DNA from 3 places in the Mesorhizobium sp. M4B.F.Ca.ET.214.01.1.1 genome. Region 1 is predicted to be linked to each of the others. Evidence: predicted binding sites of a transcription regulator. Region 1 holds the regulator's gene; each other region holds the start of a gene.
The links. Region 1 encodes HrcA, which represses chaperone genes, less so after heat shock. Its sites were predicted from a motif close to GTTAGCACTCNCNNNNNGNGAGTGCTAAC; they were not measured.

Region 1 (6,723 bases):
CCGGGTTGGCCGGATTCTCGAACTGCTGCGGAATGATGGCGTCCGGCAAGGTGGCGGCAAGCTCATCGGCCTTGGCGATGGCGCCCTTCATGCCCTTGGGACCTTCGGTCAGCACCAGCTCGGCGCCGAGCAGCGCCAGCATCTTGCGCCGCTCGACCGACATCGTCTCCGGCATGGTCAGGATCAGCTTGTAGCCCTTGGCGGCGGCGGCGAAGGCGAGCGCAATGCCGGTGTTGCCGGAGGTCGGCTCGATCAGCGTCGTCCTGCCGGGGGCGATCCTGCCGGAGGCTTCCAGCGCCTCGATCATGGCAACGCCGATACGGTCCTTGACCGAGGCGATCGGGTTGAAGAATTCGAGCTTGGCCAGGAGATTGGCGACGATGCCCTTCTCCTTGGCGAACTTGTCGAGCCGCACCAGGGGCGTGTCGCCGATCGTCTCGGTGATCGAATTAAAGACGCGGCCGCGGCCGGGCACGCGCGCGGAGGTGACGGGCTTGTTCATTGTTTCGCTCCCAGGTCAGGCAGGCAATTGCATCAAGCGACAGAATAGGGCTTTCAGCCGCGCAAGATAGGCTGCCGGCCGAAAATATCCGAGTGGGGCGCGTGCTGAAAACGCTGCCGCCCCGGAAAAGCATTTTCCGGATCGGCCCGTTTGCGGAATGCTTTCCCCGAAATGGAGACCGGTTGAGATTGCAGCCTATTGACGGGCGGCGATGGCGGCCGCCGCGCCAACCATGAAACCGGCGGCGGTGCGGTTCAGCGCCTTCAGCGCGCGCGGCGACTTGAGGAACCAGCGCGCCTTGGCGGCCAGCGCCAGATAGGGCACCAGCACCACCAGCAGGACGAGGACGGTGAGCGTGACCAGGATGCCGTAGTCGGCGAGCGTCACCGCCTTCAGGTCGACGATGGTCGGCGTGATGGCGATATAGAAGATCATCGTCTTTGGATTGCCGAGCGTCACCGTCAGGCCGGCCAGGAAGGAGGCGGCGAGCCCGCCCTTGCCCTTGCGCGCCTCGACAGTCTCCGGCGTGATGCCGCTGGTCCAGAAGCGCCAGCCGAGGAAAGCGAGATAGGTGACACCCGCCCATTTGATGGCAAGAAAAACCATGCCGAAGGTCTGCGCGACGAAGGCGAGGCCGAGCATGACGGCGGTGAGGTAGGTGAGGTCGCCGAGGATCAGGCCGAACGACATCGCCAGCGACGAGCGGAAGCCGGAACCCAGCGCCCGCGCCACAAGCGCGGTGACGCCGGGACCCGGAATGGCGGCGGCGATGCCGAGAGCTGCACTGTAGGCGAGGAATCCGGTGAGCGTCATGGATAAGGTTCCAGATCGGAGGGTCTTATCGCATGGAACAGGCGGGGGTTGAATTCCCTCACGGTCGGAATCCATTGCACCAGACCATCGTGGTCTTCGCCTTACAAGGCTAACTGACGGCCCGAGGCTTGATTGCCACGTGGTTCCCCCAATCCGTCGCGGCTCCGCCGCGCCACCTTTCCCCCCTCCGGAGGGAAAGGAAGGGGGCCTTACTTGGCGAGCGTTGACTGCAAAAAAGCTTGGCGCCTTTCCTCTCCCCCGTCGATCGGGGGAGAGGTGGTTCGGCGAAGCCGAGACGGAGTGGGGGTCGACCAGCGTAAGGCTTCTCAGGACCGGCCGTCGCCATAGGTAACGCGCCAGATGGTGCCGTTGCCGTCCTCGGTGAGGATCAGCGCGCCGTCCTTGGCGACGGTGACGCCGACCGGCCGGCCCCAGACGTCGTCGTCGGAGATGACGAAGCCGGTGGCGAAATCCTCATACTCGCCGGTCGGCTTGCCGTCCTTGAATTTCAACCGCACCACCTTGTAGCCGGTGCGCACGCCGCGGTTCCAGGAGCCGTGCAAAGCGACGAAGGCATCGCCCCTGTAGTCGGCCGGGAAGCTGCCGCCCTCATAGAAGGCGATGTTGAGCGGCGCCGAATGCGCCTGCAGCAGTACGTCGGGAACGGTGACCTTGCCGGCAAGATCGGGGCGCGCGCCCGCGTGGCGCGGGTCCTCGTTGGCGCCGATATAGTACCAGGGCCAGCCGTAGAAGCCGCCCTGCCTGACCGCCGTCGCGTATTCGAACGGCACGTTGTCGCCGAGCTCGTCGCGCTCGTTGACGACGCACCAGAGCGCGCCCGTCTGCGGCTGCACGGTCATGCCGGAGCAGTTGCGCAAGCCGGTGGCGAAGCTGCGCCGGTTGCTGCCGTCCGGATCGAAGGCCAGCACGTCGGCGCGGCCTTCCTCCGGGCCCCAGGTGGCGCCGAGCGGCGCCGACGTCGCCCATTGCTCGAGCCCGCCTTCAGGCTCGGCGCCCATGTCCTCGGCGACGTTGGAGCCCGATCCGACCGACAGATAGAGCGTCTTGCCATCAAGCGAAAAGGCGATGTCGCGCGTCCAGTGATGGTTCGCGGGAATGTCCGGGACAATGGTTTCCGGCTTGCCCTCGGCCTTGAGGTTGCCGTCGCGATAGGCGAAGCGCACGACGCTGTTGCTGTTGGCGACATAGACCCATTGCGGCTTGTCGCCCGGCGGATAGAAGGCGATGCCGTAGGGCCGGGTCAGGCCGGTGGCAAAGATCGCCTCCTGCGCCGGCCTGGCGCTGCCTTCGGCGAGGCGATAGACGCGGATCTGGCTGGCCTTGCTGTCGGCGACGAACAGGTCGCCATTGGGCGCCGCGCGCACGACCCGCGGATTGTCGATGCCCGACGCGACGAGTTCGACGGAAAAGCCTGATGGCACGAACGGCCTGGCGCCTTCCGGCCGATCCGCCAGGCCGGCGCCGTTCGACGCGGAGCGGCTGACATAGGGCTTTTGCAGATCATCCGGCCTGATCAGCCGGCGCACGCCAGGCCTGTCGGCCTTCCAGTCGCCGAAGGCCCTCTTGCCAGTCAGCACCGGCTCGCCGGCCTGATGGCCAGAGGCCGTCGTTGCAAGCAGCAAGGCGGCAGCCGCAAGGCCGGCAAATCGGATCATCCTGGCCTCCAGGGGTTTCGGCGCCGCACACGGCGCCGTCGCGAATGGTGAACGGGCGGATGCGGCGGTCGTTCCGCCTGGGACACCAGGCACACGCCGATTTGAGGGATGGTTTCAGCTGCCTTCGGCGTAGAAATCATCGTCCAGGCGCTTTTCCAGCTCGACCAGATCGGCCGGCAGCGGCAGGCCCATGGCGCGCAATTCCTGCAGCTTCTCGCGCAGCTGCTCCTGAATCTCGTGCTGGTCCTCGGGCTGGTTGACCATTTCCTCGAGCAGCAGGCTGATCTGGGCCTTGAGCGATTCCAGCGCCATTCTTTTGCTCCCTTGCTGCTTGTGCCTTCCAGGGTGTGTTGAGATCCAGGTCAGGCCGGTCTCACCCGGATATCGCACACCTTACCGCAACATGCGCGAAATCAGCTGCGCGGTATAGTCGACCATCGGCACGATGCGGGCGTAGTTCAGCCGCGTCGGGCCGATGACGCCGAGCGCGCCGACGACGCGGGCATCCTTGTCGCGATAGGGCGCCACCACCAGCGACGAGCCCGACAGCGAAAACAGCTTGTTTTCCGAGCCGATGAAGATGCGCACGCCCGGCCCTTCTTCGGCGAGGTCGAGCAGCTGGATCAAGCCGTCCTGCGTCTCCAGATCCTCGAACAGATGCCGCAGCAACTCGATGTCGGCCTGGGCGGTGACGTTTTCGAGCAGATTGGCGCGGCCGCGCACGATGAGGCGCGCCGGCAGGCCGCTTTCCGCACCGGCCCACACGGCGAGGCCCTTTTCGACCAGGTCCTGCGACAGCGTGTCGAGGGCCGCCCTGGTCTCGTCCTTGATGCGGGCGATCTCGACGCGCGCCTCGGCCAGCGTGCGGCCGCGGATGTGGGCATTGAGGAAGTTGGACGCCTCGTGCAGCTGCGAGACGGTGGTGCCGGCGGGCAGGTCGACGACGCGGTTCTCGACATCGCCGTTCTGCGACACCAGCACGGCCAGCGCCTTGGTCGGCTCGAGCTGGATGAATTCGATGTGCTTCAGCGCCACCTCGTTCTTGGCGGCGAGCACCAGGCCGGCGCCGCGCGACATGCCCGACAGCATCTGGCTGGCCTCGGTCAGCATGTGTTCCAGCGACGCGCCGGAGCCGGAGGCGCGCACCTGCGCCTCGATGATGCGGCGCTCGTCGTCGGAGAGGTCGCCGAGCTCCATGAAGGCGTCGACGAAGAAGCGCAGGCCGGTCTGCGTCGGCAGGCGGCCGGCCGAGATGTGCGGCGCGTAGATCAGGCCGAGATGCTCGAGGTCGCTCATCACGTTGCGGATGGTGGCGGGCGACAGCGAAGAGGGCAGGATGCGCGACAGGCTGCGCGAACCGACGGGCTCGCCATCCCTGAGATAGGATTCAACGATGCGCCTGAAGATGTCGCGCGAGCGCATATCGAGCGATTGAAGCACGGGCGACTGCGATGCCGGATCGACTGCCTTGGTCATTCGAGCCAAAAACCTCCGGTTCAAATATAGACTTAGCCGGTGCCCGCGCAACCCGGTCCATTTTCCTTTGCGCCATGCGCCGCATGCGTCTACAAGCCGGCCACGAATCCTTAAGAACCAGAGACAAGAGGCCTCGATGCGCCCCTCCAAACGCCAATCCGACGAAATGCGCGCCATCTCCTTCGAGCGCGGCGTCTCCAAGCACGCCGAAGGCTCGTGCCTGGTGAAGTTCGGCGACACGCATGTTCTGTGCACGGCCAGCCTGGAGGAAAAGGTGCCGGCCTGGATGCGCAATTCCGGCAAGGGCTGGGTGACGGCCGAATACGGCATGCTGCCGCGCTCGACCGGCGAACGCATGCGCCGCGAGGCCTCCGCCGGCAAGCAGGGCGGCCGCACGCTGGAGATCCAGCGGCTGATTGGCCGTTCCTTGCGCGCCGTGGTCGACCTGCAGGCGCTGGGCGAGCAGCAGATCACCGTCGACTGCGACGTGATCCAGGCCGATGGCGGCACCCGTACCGCCTCGATCACCGGAGGCTGGGTGGCGCTCCATGACTGCCTGCGCTGGATGGAAGCCCGCCAGATGGCCAGCGTTTCCAAGGTGCTGAAGGACCACGTCGCGGCGATCTCCTGCGGCATCCATGACGGCCAGCCGGTCATCGATCTCGACTATCTCGAGGATTCCTCGGCCGGAACGGACGCCAATTTCGTCATGACCGGCAAGGGCGGCATCGTCGAAATCCAGGGCACTGCCGAGGGCGAGCCGTTCTCGGAGGACCAGTTCGCGGCGCTGATGAACTTGGCCAAGAAGGGAATTTCGCGCCTGGTGAGTTTGCAGCAGATGGCGGTGGCTTAGCAGTCAAATGCCGAGCCTGGGCCCCCCTCTCTGGCCTGCCGGCCATCTCCCCCTCAAAGGGGGAGATTGGAAGCTGCCACGCCGGCTCCCATCTGGCTACGCCGGTGATTGGCTAAGGCAATCGATACAGCCAATCTCCCCCCTTGAGGGGGAGATGCCCGGCAGGGCAGAGAGGGGGGCTTCGTGATACCCTCCGCGATCCTTGAATCGGCGCTCTACGTCACAGACTTGCATGCCGCCGAAGCCTTCTATTCCCACATCCTCGGCCTCGACCTGATCGCCAGGGTCGAAGGCCGTCACGTCTTCTTCCGCTGCGGGACCGGCGTGCTGCTGCTGTTCAACGCCGAGGCGACCAAAATCCCGCCGGCGCCGGACGCCAGGCTGAAGGTGCCGGCGCATGGCACGGTGGGCGAGGGCCATCTCTGCTTTGCAGCCAGCGCCGACGAGATCGCCGGCTGGCGCAAGCACCTCGCGGCGCGGAACATCGCCATCGAAAGCGACTTCGAATGGCCGCAAGGCGGGCGCTCGATCTACTTTCGCGACCCCTCGGGCAATTCGATCGAATTCGCCGAGCCAAGGATCTGGGGCCTGTGATGCATTCTTTGAACGGACACAAGATCGTCGTCGCCAGCCACAATGAAGGCAAGCTGCGCGAGTTCGCCGACCTGATGGCGCCGTTCGGCTTCGAGGCGAAATCGGCCAAGGAGTACGGCCTGCCCGAGCCGGACGAGACCGGCACGACGTTCGAGGAGAACGCCTACATCAAGGCATATGCCGCGGCCAAGGCCACCGGCCTGCCGGCGCTGTCCGACGATTCCGGCCTCTGCGTCGACGCGCTCGACGGCGCGCCCGGCGTCTACACCGCCAACTGGGCCGAGACGCCCGACGGCAGCCGCGACTTCGGCATGGCCATGCAGCGCACGGAAGTGGCGCTGCAGGAGGTCGGCGCGGCGGAAGCCGCGCAGCGCACGGGCCGTTTCGTCGCCGTCATCTGCCTGGCGTTTCCCGACGGCGAGGCCGAATATTATCGCGGCGAGGCCGAAGGCACGCTGGTGTGGCCGCCGCGCGGCACGCTCGGCTTCGGCTACGATCCGGTGTTCCTGCCCAATGGGTTCGAAAAGACCTTCGGCGAGATGAGCGCCGAGCAAAAACACCGCTGGAAGCCAGGCCAGCCGACGGCGCTGTCGCACCGCGCCCGCGCCTTCCAGAAATTCGCGCGCGCCAGGTTGGGATCGGCCTGAGATGCTGCTCGACCGCAGCCCCGGCTTCGGCGTCTACATCCACTGGCCGTTCTGCGCGGCCAAGTGCCCCTATTGCGACTTCAACAGCCATGTCCGCCATCAGCCGGTCGACCAGGAACGTTTTGCGCGCGCGTTCGCGACGGAGCTCGCGACCATGCGCGC
Region 2 (6,723 bases), on a different contig from region 1:
GTCAGGGCAGGGGTGCCCGAGCGGCGCGCGCAGGCGCTTGCGCTGCTCGTCGAATCCTCGCTCGAGGGCCTGATGGTGATCGCCCGAGCCACCCGCGACCACGGGCCGCTCACGGCCGTGGCCGATGAAGTGACGGCGCTGGTGGAGGCGGCGGTGCGTGCCGGCAAGGCGGCGGAGCGCGAGGAAGCTACCGTTTAGAGCAGTTCATGCGCCTCCGGAATTGTGTCAAAGCAGAGAGATAGGGCGGTTCGCCGTCTCCGTGAAATGGAGAAACGCTCTAGGCGCCCTGGTTGGGGAAGCAGGCCGTTGCGCTGAGCAGCGGCCCATTGGCCAGCGCGGTCAGGAAGGTCGGCAGCACGGTCGAGAATGTGTAGGATATCCGCACCGTCGAAAACCCGCTGAGGCCCGAGCAGGTCGTGTTGTTGTTGACGGTGATGTTGCTGCCGCTCAGCGCGATGCCGTCGGTCGCGGCCATGGTGCTGATGTAGCTGACGGTGCTGGCCGAGTTGTAGACGCCGCTTTTCGTGCACCCGCTCTGCAGCACGCCAACGCAGCGCGCCGCCGAGGTCGCGGTTTCCTGCAGCGCGTGCTGCACCCAGTACATGCGGCCGAACTCCACCGTGCCGAACAGCACCATCAGCAGCGGCACCGAAAGCAGCGCGAACTCGACCGCATTGGCGCCGGACCTGTCGCGGAGAAATGACGACAGGCTCTTCATTGCGGCTGCACCATGGCCTCGACGCCGATGTTGCCGCTCTTGACGATGCCGAGGCCGCCGAACAGCGGCGCGAACGGCCTGCTTGCGGTGATGGCCACGAACTTTCCGGAAATGCCGCCCTTGGGGCAAGCGGTGCTGCAGGTCACCGACGTGCCCCAGGTGACCGTGGTCCCCGAAACCGTCGGGCAATAGCAGAGGTCGGCGTTGGATGCCGTCCCGCTCTGGCTCGCGGTGGCCGTGCTGGCGTTGTAGGTGATCGAGGCGCCATTGTTGACCACCACCTTGATGGTGCCGCCGGTGCTGCTGAGGCCGCTGCTCACCACCGCCATGATGTTGGCGGCGAGCGTGGCGCCGCCGGTCGATGTGACCTTGTCGGCACCGAGCAGGGCATAGTTGGAGCCGGCGGAGATCGCCGAGGTCAGATCGAATTTTGCCTTGAGCGAAGCGCCGATGTCGACGGTTCCGGCAAGTATGGTGATCAGCACCGGGCTGACCAGCGCGAACTCGACCGCCGAGACGCCGGATCGATCGCGGCAGAGGGAGCGGGCGAGGGCCGAGCCGCGCAACAAGCGCGGCAGGCGGCGAAGGATGTTTGAAATCATCACTGGACCAAGCTCACTTTGCTCGCGGTGGAGGCGCTCGTGGCGGCGATGCATTCGCTCGCAGCGGCCGTGCCGCCCGACAGCGTGATGCGCGAGCCGATCATCTGCAGGCATTTGGTGGCGTCGGTGGCCGAGCCGAGCACGCTGGAGCCGCCGTTCATGATGATCGGGCCATAGGGGAAATAGAAGGCGCCGGAGATCTGCGCATTGGAGCCGCCTTCGGCGAAGGTGGCGCCGGCGGTGACCGAGGTCGAGGTCGGCCCGATCACGGCGAGCTTGGCCGTGGCGCCGGTCTGCGGCGCGGTGAGCACGATGTTGCTGTAGCCGGCCGCGACGCAGAAGACATAGCCGTTGCAGCTTCCCGAGCTCGATTTGGCCTTGCCCGACAGCACCAGCGTCACATCGGTGCCGCTGATGCTGATCGTCGAGCCGCCGCAGCTGGCGCTGCCGCCGCCGCTGCCGCCGAGCGCGAAATAGCCGTCCACCGTGTAGATGCCGGCGCCGAGCAGGATGGCGCCGGAGCCGATGAAGTTGCCTTCGATGTCGTGCTGCGCCGTGGCCGGCACGACAAAGCAGCTGCCGCCACCGCCGCCATTGACGTTGCCGACCACCTGGAACACGCCCGAACTGGTGGCGTCGGCCAGGAGGGTCTTGGAGCCGCCGCCGAGCGTGATGGCGTCGCCATTGCTGCCGGGGCCGATCTTGTAGCTGTTGGCGGTGCCGGAGCCGAAGGTCAACGTCGCGCCGCCGGTGTTGTTGAAGCCGCCGGGCAGCTCGAACGTGCTCGGCCCGCCAAAGGTGAGCGTGCTGGTGTTGCAGAGGCTGACACGCGCGGTGCCGCCGCAGGTGTTGTCGCTGATGCCGATCTTGAAGGTGCCGGCGCCGAACGTCGTGGTGGCGCCGCCGCCGGTCGTCAGGCCCTTGGTGAAGTTGAAGGTTCCGGCGCCGAAGGTCGTTATCCCAGCGGTCGTCACCTGCTTGCCGAAATTGTAGGTGCCGGCGCCGAAGGTCGTGGTTCCGGCCGTGGTCAGTGTCTTGGCGAAATTGTAGGTGCCGGGGCCGAATTTGGTCGTGGCGCTGGTCGTGAGGTCGCCGGCGATGTTGTAGACGGTGCTCGCCGCGCCACTGGTGGCGAAATTGAGGTTGATGCCGCCGCCGATGGTGATGGTGCCCAGGTTGACCGTGGTCTTGCTGCCGCAATTCAGCGTCCAGGTCGAGGTCGCCGATGCCCAGCTGGCCGTGCAGCCGAGCGTGGTTGCCTGGCTCTGCGTCGAGCTCTGGTTCCATGCGAAAGCGATATCGCTGCCGGTGGGGGTGGTCGGCGCCGTCGGCGCGGTCGTCGTCGAAAGCGCGGCCACGGTTGTGATGCGGGCGACGGCGGCGGCGACGGCCGTGTTGCCGGCCAGCGGATCGGCCGTGTACTTCTTGGAGATCGTGCCGGTGATGCCGCTGCAGGGCTGGCTTGGCGCCGTCGTCGAATTGTAGGTGACGCCGATCGCCGAGATGGTCGTTCCGCAAGGCACCGTCACTGTGTTGTTCGACGAGACCGTGCATTTCGGCGCGCTGATCTTGGTGCCGCCGGAAAGCGTGATGCCGGTCTGGGTGCCGTCGAGCGCCAGCATGCAGCCGGGCGTCGACGCCGCCGCACCGACTTCTGCGATCGAGTTGGCGTGGATGTTCAACTGCTGGCGGTCCTGCAGCACCCGCGCCAGGATCAGCGATTTCGGCGTGTTGATCGTCACCGCAACAGCTTTCATGCCGCTGGTCTTCGGCGACGTCACCAGCGAGGCCTGCACGTCGGCCGCGGGCACCCCGTTGAGCACGGCGACATTGACCGCCGTCGCCTTCATCTGATCGGTGGACTTCGTAGCGTTGTAGGCAAGCGCGCCGGCAAAGGCCGAGAGGTCGGCGATGCGCTGGTTGTCGGAGCGCTCGACCAGGGCTCCGCCATATTCGGTGACCAGCGCCGCCATGCCGATGAGCAGCGGCAGCACCAGGGCCGAGATGATGAGGACGTTGCCATCGCGGCTACGCGAAAACCGCCGGAAAATCTGCATGAGGCTGACCTGAAGAACGCTGCAATCTCGAGCAACCTTACGGTGCTCCGTTCTTTAGTAACCGTGAATGTGTTAAAATTTATTGTCCTACAATTTCTGGCTCGGTCACAAGCGCTTGATCGAAATAGCTGATTTGGTTGACGATTTGCTCAGGAAAGAGTCAGCGGGCAGGACTTAGAGCCGCAAGGCCTTCGCTGACGCAGCGTTAAGCGACAACGAAAAAGGGCGCCTTTCGGCGCCCTTTCCGTATGCTTCGCGAGAGAGCTGGATTAGAAATCCATGCCGCCCATGCCGCCCATGCCGCCGCCGGGCATGCCACCGGGCATGCCGCCGGCCGACTCCTTCTTCGGAGCCTCGGCGATCATGGCTTCGGTGGTGACCAAGAGGCCGGCGACCGAGGCCGCGTCCTGCAGGGCGGTGCGAACGACCTTGACCGGGTCGACGATGCCCATGGCGATCATGTCGCCATATTCGCCGGTCTGGGCGTTGTAGCCGAAGGTGGCGCCCTTGTTGTCCAGGATCTTGCCGGCAACGATCGAGGCCTCAGCACCGGCGTTGGCCGCGATCTGGCGGGCCGGAGCCTGCAGCGCGCGACGCACGATGTTGATGCCGGCAGCCTGGTCGGAGTTGGCGCCGGTGGCCTTCAGGTTGCCCGAAGCGCGCAGCAGGGCAACGCCACCGCCGGCGACGATGCCTTCTTCCACGGCCGCGCGGGTCGCGTTCAGCGCGTCGTCAACGCGGTCCTTCTTTTCCTTGACTTCGACTTCCGTCGCGCCGCCGACGCGGATCACCGCGACGCCGCCCGCCAGCTTGGCCAGACGCTCCTGCAGCTTCTCCTTGTCGTAGTCCGAGGTGGTCTCCTCGATCTGCTGCTTGATCTGGGCGACGCGGCCCTGGATCTCGGCCTTCTTGCCGGCGCCGTCGACGATGGTGGTGTTCTCCTTGGAGATCGACACCTTCTTGGCGCGGCCGAGCATGTTGAGGCCGACGTTCTCGAGCTTGATGCCGAGGTCTTCCGAGATGACCTGGCCACCGGTGAGGATGGCGATGTCTTCCAGCATGGCCTTGCGGCGGTCACCGAAGCCCGGCGCCTTGACGGCGGCGATCTTCAGGCCACCGCGCAGCTTGTTGACGACCAGCGTGGCCAGGGCCTCGCCTTCGACGTCTTCCGAGATGATGAGCAGCGGCTTCGAGGTCTGCACGACAGCCTCGAGCACCGGCAGCATGGCCTGCAGGTTGGAGAGCTTCTTCTCGTGGAGGAGGATGTAGACGTCCTCGAGATCGGCAACCATCTTGTCGGCATTGGTGACGAAGTAGGGCGAGAGATAGCCGCGGTCGAACTGCATGCCTTCGACGACTTCGAGCTCGGTCTCGGCGGTCTTGGCTTCCTCGACCGTGATGACGCCTTCGTTGCCGACCTTCTGCATCGCTTCCGCGATCATGGCGCCGACCGACTCGTCGCCATTGGCCGAGATCGTGCCGACCTGGGCGACTTCCTCGGAGGTCTTGATCTTCTTGGCGGCCTTGCCGAGCGCCGCGACGACTTCGGTCACGGCGAGGTCGATGCCGCGCTTCAGGTCCATCGGGTTCATGCCGGCGGCAACCGCCTTGTGGCCTTCCTGGACGATCGACTGCGCCAGAACGGTCGCGGTCGTGGTGCCGTCACCGGCGATGTCGTTGGTCTTCGAAGCGACTTCGCGGACCATCTGCGCGCCCATGTTCTCGAACTTGTCCTCAAGCTCGATTTCCTTGGCGACGGTGACGCCGTCCTTGGTGATGCGCGGGGCGCCGAACGACTTGTCGATGACGACGTTGCGGCCCTTGGGGCCGAGGGTCACCTTCACGGCGTCGGCGAGGATGTTGACGCCGCGCAGCATGCGCTCGCGGGCATCACGGGAAAACTTTACGTCTTTTGCAGCCATTGTAAGCTCCTGTCAGGGGTTCGGGTCGAACCCGCAGATTCAAGATTCAGTTGACGGTGAGGCCGATGTTCAGCCGATGATGCCCATGATGTCGGATTCCTTCATGATCAGAAGGTCTTCACCATTGAGCTTGACTTCGGTGCCGGACCACTTGCCGAACAGGATGCGGTCGCCGGCCTTGACGTCCAGCGGCACGAGCTTGCCGGCCTCGTCGCGGGCGCCGGAGCCGACGGCGATGATCTCGCCTTCCTGCGGCTTTTCCTTCGCCGTATCCGGGATGATGATCCCGCCGGCGGTCTTGGATTCGGATTCGACCCGGCGAACGACCACGCGGTCATGAAGCGGGCGGAACTTGGACTTTGCCATTAGTGTCTTCCTCGATGAGAACGGTGAGAACTGTTCCTCCATCCGGCGAGGCCGGATATGAGTTAGCACTCACGCAAGGCGAGTGCTAACGTGGCGCTGAGATAGGCCGGAGGGTTTCGAGAGTCAAGGCGCGCGCAAGGAGCGAACCGCGCGAAATTTTTCCCGGCCTGCATTCGCACGAGGAACGCGGTCTCCGCCGATGGGATCGCGAAGGAATTTTATCGGTGCCCCTTAACGCCTCGGCGAGCGCAGCACCAGCAGCGGGCATCGCTCGGCGAGACCATAGCTGCCTGTTGGAACGACGCCGACATCGTCGAAGAACGCATGCGCCTCGCCAATCAGCACGTCTGCCGGCGCGAAGCTGTAGATAGCCGAAGAGTTGCGGTAGACGTCGATGGTGCCGATGACCGGCAATTCCCACCCGGTGCGTGCTGAAAGCTCCGCGCGGTCGGGAAACAGCGCGTCGAACCGTTCCGCAATGGTCTTCACGGGGATGGCATAGTCGGGCGCGTTGCCCGCCGCGGTCATGGCGACGCGCCATTTGAGCTCATGGAAGGTGGAGACGCCGCCGGACAGCGCGAGCCCCCGTACCGCGTGCGGGTCGTCGGGTGCTTGCGGACCGGCAAAGAGGCGCGCCCCCGCTCGGCCGCCTGGACGGAGCACGCGTGCGATTGCCGCGAACAGCGCCCGCCGTGCGACCGACAAAGCGAGCGCGGAAAGGCACCCGTCACCGATTACCACATCCACGCTTGCGCCAGGAACGGGCAGGTCAAGCCAGTCGCCGTTCACCGCTCTGCGCGACGCCGTGTCGCCCGGCCAGATTCCCGCGATCATTTCGGGAGACTCGTCGACGGCCGTCATCGTCGCCCCGAGGCCGGCAAGTTCCGGCGTCACGCCGAGCAGAACGACGTGTGCTCCGGACAGATCGAGTTCTCGCTCATATGTTGCGACGGCTTCCGCCGGCGGCCTGAGTGGCGGCCCAAGCAACTGCCAGTGCCTGCGAATTGCATTCCAGTGCTGCGTCATGCAAAACGCCCCGGTTCCCACGCAACGGTGTC
Region 3 (6,723 bases), on a different contig from region 1:
GCGTTTCTGTTTCCGGCGATGGGTATCGACCCCAAGGACGCCCGCGATCGACGCCAGCAAGAATTCGATGCGGCACGAAAGGTCGGGGCCGCTGTCGAACTGGTAACTGGCTTGCCGCTCAAGGGCTTCGAGGAGGCGCCGGTCCTGTGCTACCCCAACCAGGCGACTTTCCATCCGTTGAGATATCTGCGTGGGCTTGCGGGATCGATCCGCGAAAGCGGCTCCCTCATTTTCGCCGACAGCGCCGCGACCTCCGTCGAGGAACTGCCCGAGGACGGCGTGCGCGTCTCCACCGAGAACGGCGGCGTGATTGAAGCGGGATCGGCCGTCGTCGCCACGAACTCGCCGATCAACGATCGCTTTCAGCTGCACACCAAGATGTCGCCCTACCGGACCTACGCGATTGCTTTCACATTGCCGAAGGGTGCGCTCCCCGATGCGTTGTTCTGGGACACGGGCGATCCTTACCACTACGTCCGAATGAATCCCGGTCCCGGCTCGGTTGACTATCTGATCGCAGGCGGAGCCGACCACAAATCCGGCGAATCCGACGACGGCGACATTCGTTTCGAGGCAATCGAGGCCTGGATAAGAGCGCTCGTGCCAAGCTTGGGCAAAGAGGTCACGCGCTGGTCGGGGCAGGTTCTGGACACCATCGACTATTGCGCCTTCATCGGCCTCAATCCCGGCAGCAAGTCGGTCTATGTCGTCACCGGCGATTCCGGCCAAGGAATAACGCATGGCGCGCTGTCCGGCTTGCTGGTGAAGGATATGATTTCGGGCAAGGAGAACCCGTGGGCCGAGGTCTACGACCCGTCGCGCAACACGCCCTCCGGCGTGATCAACTATGTTCGTGAAAACCTGTCCGCGGTCAAAAATCTCGCCGGCTATTTGCTTCCGGGTGACTTGAAGTCACTGGCCGAGCTTGCGCCTGGCCAAGGCGGCGTCCTGCGGGACGGACTGCGCAAGATCGCAGCCTGCCGCGATATGGCTGGAAAGCTCTATCTGAATTCCGCCGTCTGCACGCATTCTGGATGCGAAGTGGCCTGGAATTCCACCGAGCAGTGCTGGGACTGCTGCTGTCATGGCTCCCATTTTGCTCCCGACGGCATCGTGCTCAACGGGCCGGCCGTTGGTCGTCTCAACCCCGTGGACGCACCGGCGGGAGGAACATGATGCCCATACTTGAGCGCGGCAAAACACTCGTCGAGAAGATCACCGGCTGGCAACGACCCTCAAGCGACGAGCTCGGTCGGCTGGTGCGCCAGCGCAAGGCCAATGCATTCCGCTTCGAGGACGACGGCATCATCCCCAATCATCCCCACTGGCCGTTGGTCGTCTATCGCGGCGTCGTGAAACTGCCTGCCGAATTCGATCCGGCCGCAATCTTCGAGGAGCTCTTCGAGCGCAACAACTGGAAGGGGTCCTGGCGAAACGGCATCTACGATTATGCGCATTACCATTCCCGCATACATGAGGTTCTTGGCGTCGCTCGCGGATCGGCAAAGGTGCAGTTCGGAGGCAAGCATGGCCGCACGCTCACCATCAAGGCGGCAGACGTCGCTATTTTGCCAGCAGGCACTGGTCACCAGTGCCTCGCGGCGAGCAAAGACTTTCTCGTGGTTGGCGCCTACCCGCCCAACGGCACATACGATGAATGTTCTAGGAGCGAGGACCATGCCCACGCCGTCAAGACCATTTTCAAGGTCGCTAAACCACGACAGGATCCCGTCTACGGTGGCAGCGGTGCGCTTTTCGACATTTGGAAAGCATTTCGGTAAGCGCTGAGCGCTTCCGCCCATTTCCTCTGGATGCCTCGATGGCGGGCGGACAAAGGACCGCGCCAATGCACTTCGCCTAAGGAGCAACTGGCTCTGATCGCCGTTAAGACGGACAGAGATTATGGACATCAACGTTCCCAGGAAAGACACAGGCCTTGACGAGCGACGTAAGCGCCGCAGGCTGCGCCGCGAAAAGCAGCGCGCAGAGAACGTGGGGCGCGCGGAAAAAATGCACCTCGCACGGCTGGCGGGCAAAGGGCCCGGCCGCCATTCGACCGAGTTGGCAAACTCCGCCTATGTCGGCTGCTCCGGATGGTTCTACTGGAAATGGCGCGGAAAGTTCTATCCGGCTGAGATGCCAACCTCCGAATGGTTCACTCATTATGCGCAGCAGTTCGACACCGTCGAAATAAACGCATCCTTCTATTCCTGGCCGACCGTCGCGAATGTGAAAACCTGGCTTCGTCAGCCCGGAACGCGCGCGTTCGTTTACACCATAAAAGTCTGTGAGCTGATCACGCACGTCAAGAGATTCGAGGATACCGAAACCCTGGTAAAAGATTTTGGACTGATAGGCGATATCCTTGGCAAGCGGATGGGCTGCTTTCTCTTCCAGTTTCCGCCAAGCTATCGCTTCACCGAGGAGAGGCTCCGCGCCATTCTGAGCCAGCTCGACCACACGCGACGCAACGTTGTGGAATTTCGTCATGCCAGCTGGTGGAACGAGACCGCCTATTCCGCCTTCCGCGAGAGCGGCACGATATTCTGTTCCTGCAGCGGTCCACGGCTTCCGGACGTTCTGGTTCGCACAGCCAACGATATTTACCTCCGAATGCACGGTCCGGAGCGCTGGTACAGGCACGACTATTCCGAAGGCGAGTTAGCCGAATGGGCCGAGAGGATCAAGAACAGCGGCGCGCGGAGAGCCTGGGTTTATTTCAACAACGACTATGAAAGCTTTGCGCCCTGCAACGCTTTGACCATGCGCCGGCTGCTCGATCAAACAGGCTTCGATCAAGCTCCGTCCGAAGTGGATGTTCCCGTGGCGGCTCCCTCATCATAGTATGAAATCCGCGTCCGATGAATCCGCCAACAAAGCGCTAGCTTCTGGGGCTCGGCATGGTGTCCGAAAGTTTGCGAGCGGCCAGAAACATTATCGTGTACGCGGCTTTTCGCCGGTCCCACCCCGCAGCGGCGGTTCTGTCGAGCAAATCGTCTAGAACCGGGTCGAGCGCGACCTTCAGTTCCGCTTCGTAGTTCAGATCGGTGGCCGCGTGTGACGGCGGCGGAATCACGTTGAAGTTCGTCACGTTCATGGCTTTATCCATTTGTCAGGTGCCCGCGCCTCATGGGCGCGGACACCGCCGTTTCTCGTCAGAAATCCATGCCGCCACTCGGCATAGCCGGCACCGCGGGTTCCTTCTTCGGCTTCTCGGCAACCATCGCTTCCGTCGTCACCAACAGGCCGGCAACCGATGCCGCATCCTGAAGTGCGGTCCGCACTACTTTCACCGGATCGATGACGCCCTCGTTGTAGAGGTCGCCAAACGCGTTGGTCTGTGCGTTCCAGCCCCAGCCGAATTCCGGCCTCTCGCGTAGCTTGCCTACGATGATCGATCCTTCCGCGCCGGCATTCTCGGCGATCTGTCGCACGGGCGCTTCGATCGCCCGGCGCACGATCTCGATACCGTGCTTCTGGTCCTCATTCTCGGCCTGAACCCTGTCCAGTGCCTTGGCCGCACGCAGAAGCGCTACGCCGCCACCCGGTAATACGCCTTCCTCGACCGCAGCGCGCGTCGCATGCATGGCATCGTCTACGCGGTCCTTGCGCTCCTTGACCTCGACCTCGGTCGAGCCGCCGACCCGGATGACGGCGACACCGCCGGCGAGCTTGGCTAGCCGCTCCTGCAGCTTTTCCTTATCGTAATTGGAGGTCGTCTCCTCAATCTGCGCCTTGATCTGGCTAGCGCGGCTCTGGATTTCGCTCTTCGAGCCGGCCCCGTCGACGATGGTGGTGTTCTCCTTTTCGATCACCACCTTCTTGGCGCGGCCGAGCATCGCCAGCGTGACATTCTCAAGCTTGATGCCAAGATCTTCCGAGATCGCGGTCCCGCCGGTGAGGATGGCAATATCCTCCAGCATCGCCTTGCGACGATCCCCAAAGCCGGGCGCCTTGACGGCAGCGACCTTCAGGCCACCGCGCAGCTTGTTGACGACCAGTGTCGCCAACGCTTCGCCCTCCACATCCTCGGCAATGATCAGCAGCGGCTTGGATGACTGAACGACAGCCTCCAGCACCGGGAGCAGTGCCTGCAGATTAGACAGCTTCTTTTCGTGGATAAGCACATAGGGCTCTTCCAACTCGACACGCATCTTGTCCTGGTTGGTGATAAAATACGGGCTGAGATAGCCACGGTCGAACTGCATGCCTTCGACGACTTCGAGTTCGGTCTCGGCGGTCTTGGCTTCCTCGACCGTGATGACGCCCTCATTGCCGACCTTTTGCATGGCTTCCGCAAGGAAGCGGCCGATCTCGGCGTCGCCATTAGCCGATATCGTACCAACCTGGGCGATCTCGTCATTTTTGGTGATCTTGCGGGCATTGGTCTTCAGCTCAACCACGATGGCTTCGACGGCCTTGTCGATGCCGCGCTTCAGGTCCATCGGGTTCATGCCCGATGCAACCGCCTTGGCGCCTTCGCGAACGATCGCCTGGGCAAGCACGGTCGCGGTGGTGGTGCCGTCGCCGGCGATGTCGTTGGTTTTCGAGGCAACCTCGCGGACCATCTGCGCGCCCATGTTCTCGAACTTGTCCTCAAGCTCGATTTCCTTGGCGACGGTGACGCCGTCCTTAGTGATGCGCGGGGCGCCGAACGACTTGTCGATGACGACGTTGCGGCCCTTGGGGCCGAGGGTCACCTTCACCGCGTCCGCGAGGATGTTGACGCCGCGCAGCAAGCGCTCGCGGGCATCGGAATGAAATTTGACTTCCTTGGCAGCCATTGGATCACTCCTTGTCTGGGCAGTTTTCATTGACTTGATTGAGGGTTCTATCGAAGCCCCGGTCAGGCGGCCTTCTTGACCGCCGCAGCATTCTCGATCACGCCCATCACGTCGCTTTCCTTCATGATGAGCAGGTCCTCGCCGTTGAGCTTGATTTCAGTGCCGGACCACTTGCCGAACAGAATGCGATCGCCCGCCTTGACGTCGAGAGGCGTGAGCTTGCCGCTCTCATCTCGCGAACCAGGTCCGATGGCGATGACCTCGCCCTCCTGCGGCTTCTCCTTGGCGGTGTCGGGGATGATGATGCCACCGGCCGTTTTCTCATCGGCCTCGATGCGGCGGACCAGGATACGGTCATGCAATGGACGGAACGCCATATCGTTCTCCTTCTGGACAAACAGATTTTTGAGGTTCTTCCACACCGGACCGGCAATATCGGATCGGTGCGGGGTGCGGCGACCCCTCGCGGGCATCGCGCGCATATCGAGCTAGTTCTGCGACTTTTCGGTTTCAAGAGGTTCGGCAGAATTTTTTTTCACTCGCACCAATCGAGTGCTAGTGCCATGAAAACATGTGGCTAATTTGGATTACAGCCGTGCATTCCCGCTTGAATTTTCCCGACGAAGGAACAAGATAGTCCGAGCCTTCGCCGCCGGCGATGGCCTCAAAACAGGAGTCTGACAAAGGAGCTTTTGGAAAGACGGAGGATCACGATGGACCGACACAATCCCAAGCCGATCATTCCTTCTCTTGTTCCCGAAACATCCGACCTCGCGCTCGACCGTTTGTTGTCGCCGGCGCGCCATTTCACCCATCCAGACGACGTCCTTAAGGAGGATACGCTCGACATTCAGGAGAAGCGGGCGATCCTCTCGTCCTGGGGCTCGGATGCCTGCGCGGTGGAATCCGTTCCGACGCTGCGCCGACCGCCGGGAGCCGAGCAGACGATCACCTTCGATCAGATCATGGATGCCCTATGCCGGTTGGACGACGCAAACCGCCCGATCCCGGCTGAGAGTGGCCACAGGCACATGTCTGACCGCCTGGACGCCTGATGTCGTAAGTCAAGGAGACGCATATGGTCACTGCGGTCAGCAGGGAATTCCTCCTGCAGATGGAAGGCTACGGCCTGACCACGGCCGAAATCCACTACCATTTTCCTGACCACCCGAGCCTGCTTCAGCTCTATGTCTGGCAGGAATACGATCTTGCGCCGAACTTCCCGGAGCTGAAAGGCTTTCTCGACTATTGGGAAAGCGAGCTGGACGGCGCGCTGCACTCCGTGCGCGTTGCCCACCACCGGCTGATCAAGCCGTCGGGATGGCGCGCCGTCGACGGGGTCATTGCCATCCAATGAAGCTCATCTCGGGCCGCAGGGCGCCGATCATCCGTGGTTGGCTTGACTTGCGAGGAGCGCGCGCTGCCGGCAGAACCAACCCAGCCCGCCTTGCCGCCCTGAGGAAGGCCTTGTGCGCATCGCGGGCGCTGCGCCATCCGTCCAGCGCGTCGCGGCAGGCGCGCGCGGCAGCACGCCAACTCCCTCCGCGCGCCCAATGGGGCCACTGCTGGTCCAGGCATTCTAGTGCCTCTAAACTGCTGGCGACCCTGCGCGAGGAGAGGGAAAATCCCAGGGTAACAGGTTCGGGAAAACGAACGTCATTCATCACTTCCTCCGTTTTTCACGTCTTTTGCCAGCAAGTAATCGTCCTGCTCGGGGCGCCAAGAGGAGCTCTTGCCGCACCGGAGCGCTCAATCGTCCTCGTCGGCATCAAGGAGGTCGATCAGTTGGGCAACGCGCGTGCCCGGCAGCGGCCGTCCTTCGCCCATCAGCGCCTCGTCGCGTTGAACGCCGGTGGACAGGATATCGGCGATGAGCGTTTCGTCCATCGGCCCAAGGACCGAGACAAGGTCCTCACGTGTCATTATCATCGTTTCCTCC

Region 2: groES (co-chaperone GroES) is a predicted target of HrcA. The motif match lies at 5,727-5,755, and genes of this name have one in related genera.
Region 3: EN857_RS30940 (co-chaperone GroES) is a predicted target of HrcA. The motif match lies at 5,316-5,344, and genes of this name have one in related genera.

The regions. Positions count from the first base shown of each region.
Region 1 covers NZ_SRUX01000019.1:110,301-117,023, reverse strand. The annotation lists gene cysK (cysteine synthase A) at 1-502, opposite strand, end outside; gene EN857_RS29860 (LysE family translocator) at 698-1,315, opposite strand; gene EN857_RS29855 (sorbosone dehydrogenase family protein) at 1,642-2,991, opposite strand; gene EN857_RS29850 (hypothetical protein) at 3,106-3,303, opposite strand; gene hrcA (heat-inducible transcriptional repressor HrcA) at 3,385-4,467, opposite strand; gene rph (ribonuclease PH) at 4,604-5,320, shown strand; gene EN857_RS29830 (VOC family protein) at 5,504-5,914, shown strand; gene rdgB (RdgB/HAM1 family non-canonical purine NTP pyrophosphatase) at 5,914-6,561, shown strand; gene hemW (radical SAM family heme chaperone HemW) at 6,563-6,723, shown strand, end outside.
Region 2 covers NZ_SRUX01000014.1:127,607-134,329, reverse strand. The annotation lists gene EN857_RS25425 (TetR/AcrR family transcriptional regulator) at 1-198, shown strand, start outside; gene EN857_RS25420 (TadE/TadG family type IV pilus assembly protein) at 278-718, opposite strand; gene EN857_RS25415 (TadE/TadG family type IV pilus assembly protein) at 715-1,320, opposite strand; gene EN857_RS25410 (pilus assembly protein TadG-related protein) at 1,320-3,377, opposite strand; gene groL (chaperonin GroEL) at 3,647-5,299, opposite strand; gene groES (co-chaperone GroES) at 5,369-5,665, opposite strand; gene EN857_RS25395 (class I SAM-dependent methyltransferase) at 5,897-6,691, opposite strand.
Region 3 covers NZ_SRUX01000022.1:29,170-35,892, forward strand. The annotation lists gene EN857_RS30915 (FAD-dependent oxidoreductase) at 1-1,176, shown strand, start outside; gene EN857_RS30920 (cupin) at 1,176-1,781, shown strand; gene EN857_RS30925 (DUF72 domain-containing protein) at 1,903-2,844, shown strand; gene EN857_RS30930 (hypothetical protein) at 2,882-3,097, opposite strand; gene groL (chaperonin GroEL) at 3,156-4,784, opposite strand; gene EN857_RS30940 (co-chaperone GroES) at 4,847-5,161, opposite strand; gene EN857_RS30945 (hypothetical protein) at 5,498-5,839, shown strand; gene EN857_RS30950 (usg protein) at 5,863-6,141, shown strand; gene EN857_RS30955 (DUF982 domain-containing protein) at 6,125-6,448, opposite strand; gene EN857_RS30960 (hypothetical protein) at 6,534-6,713, opposite strand.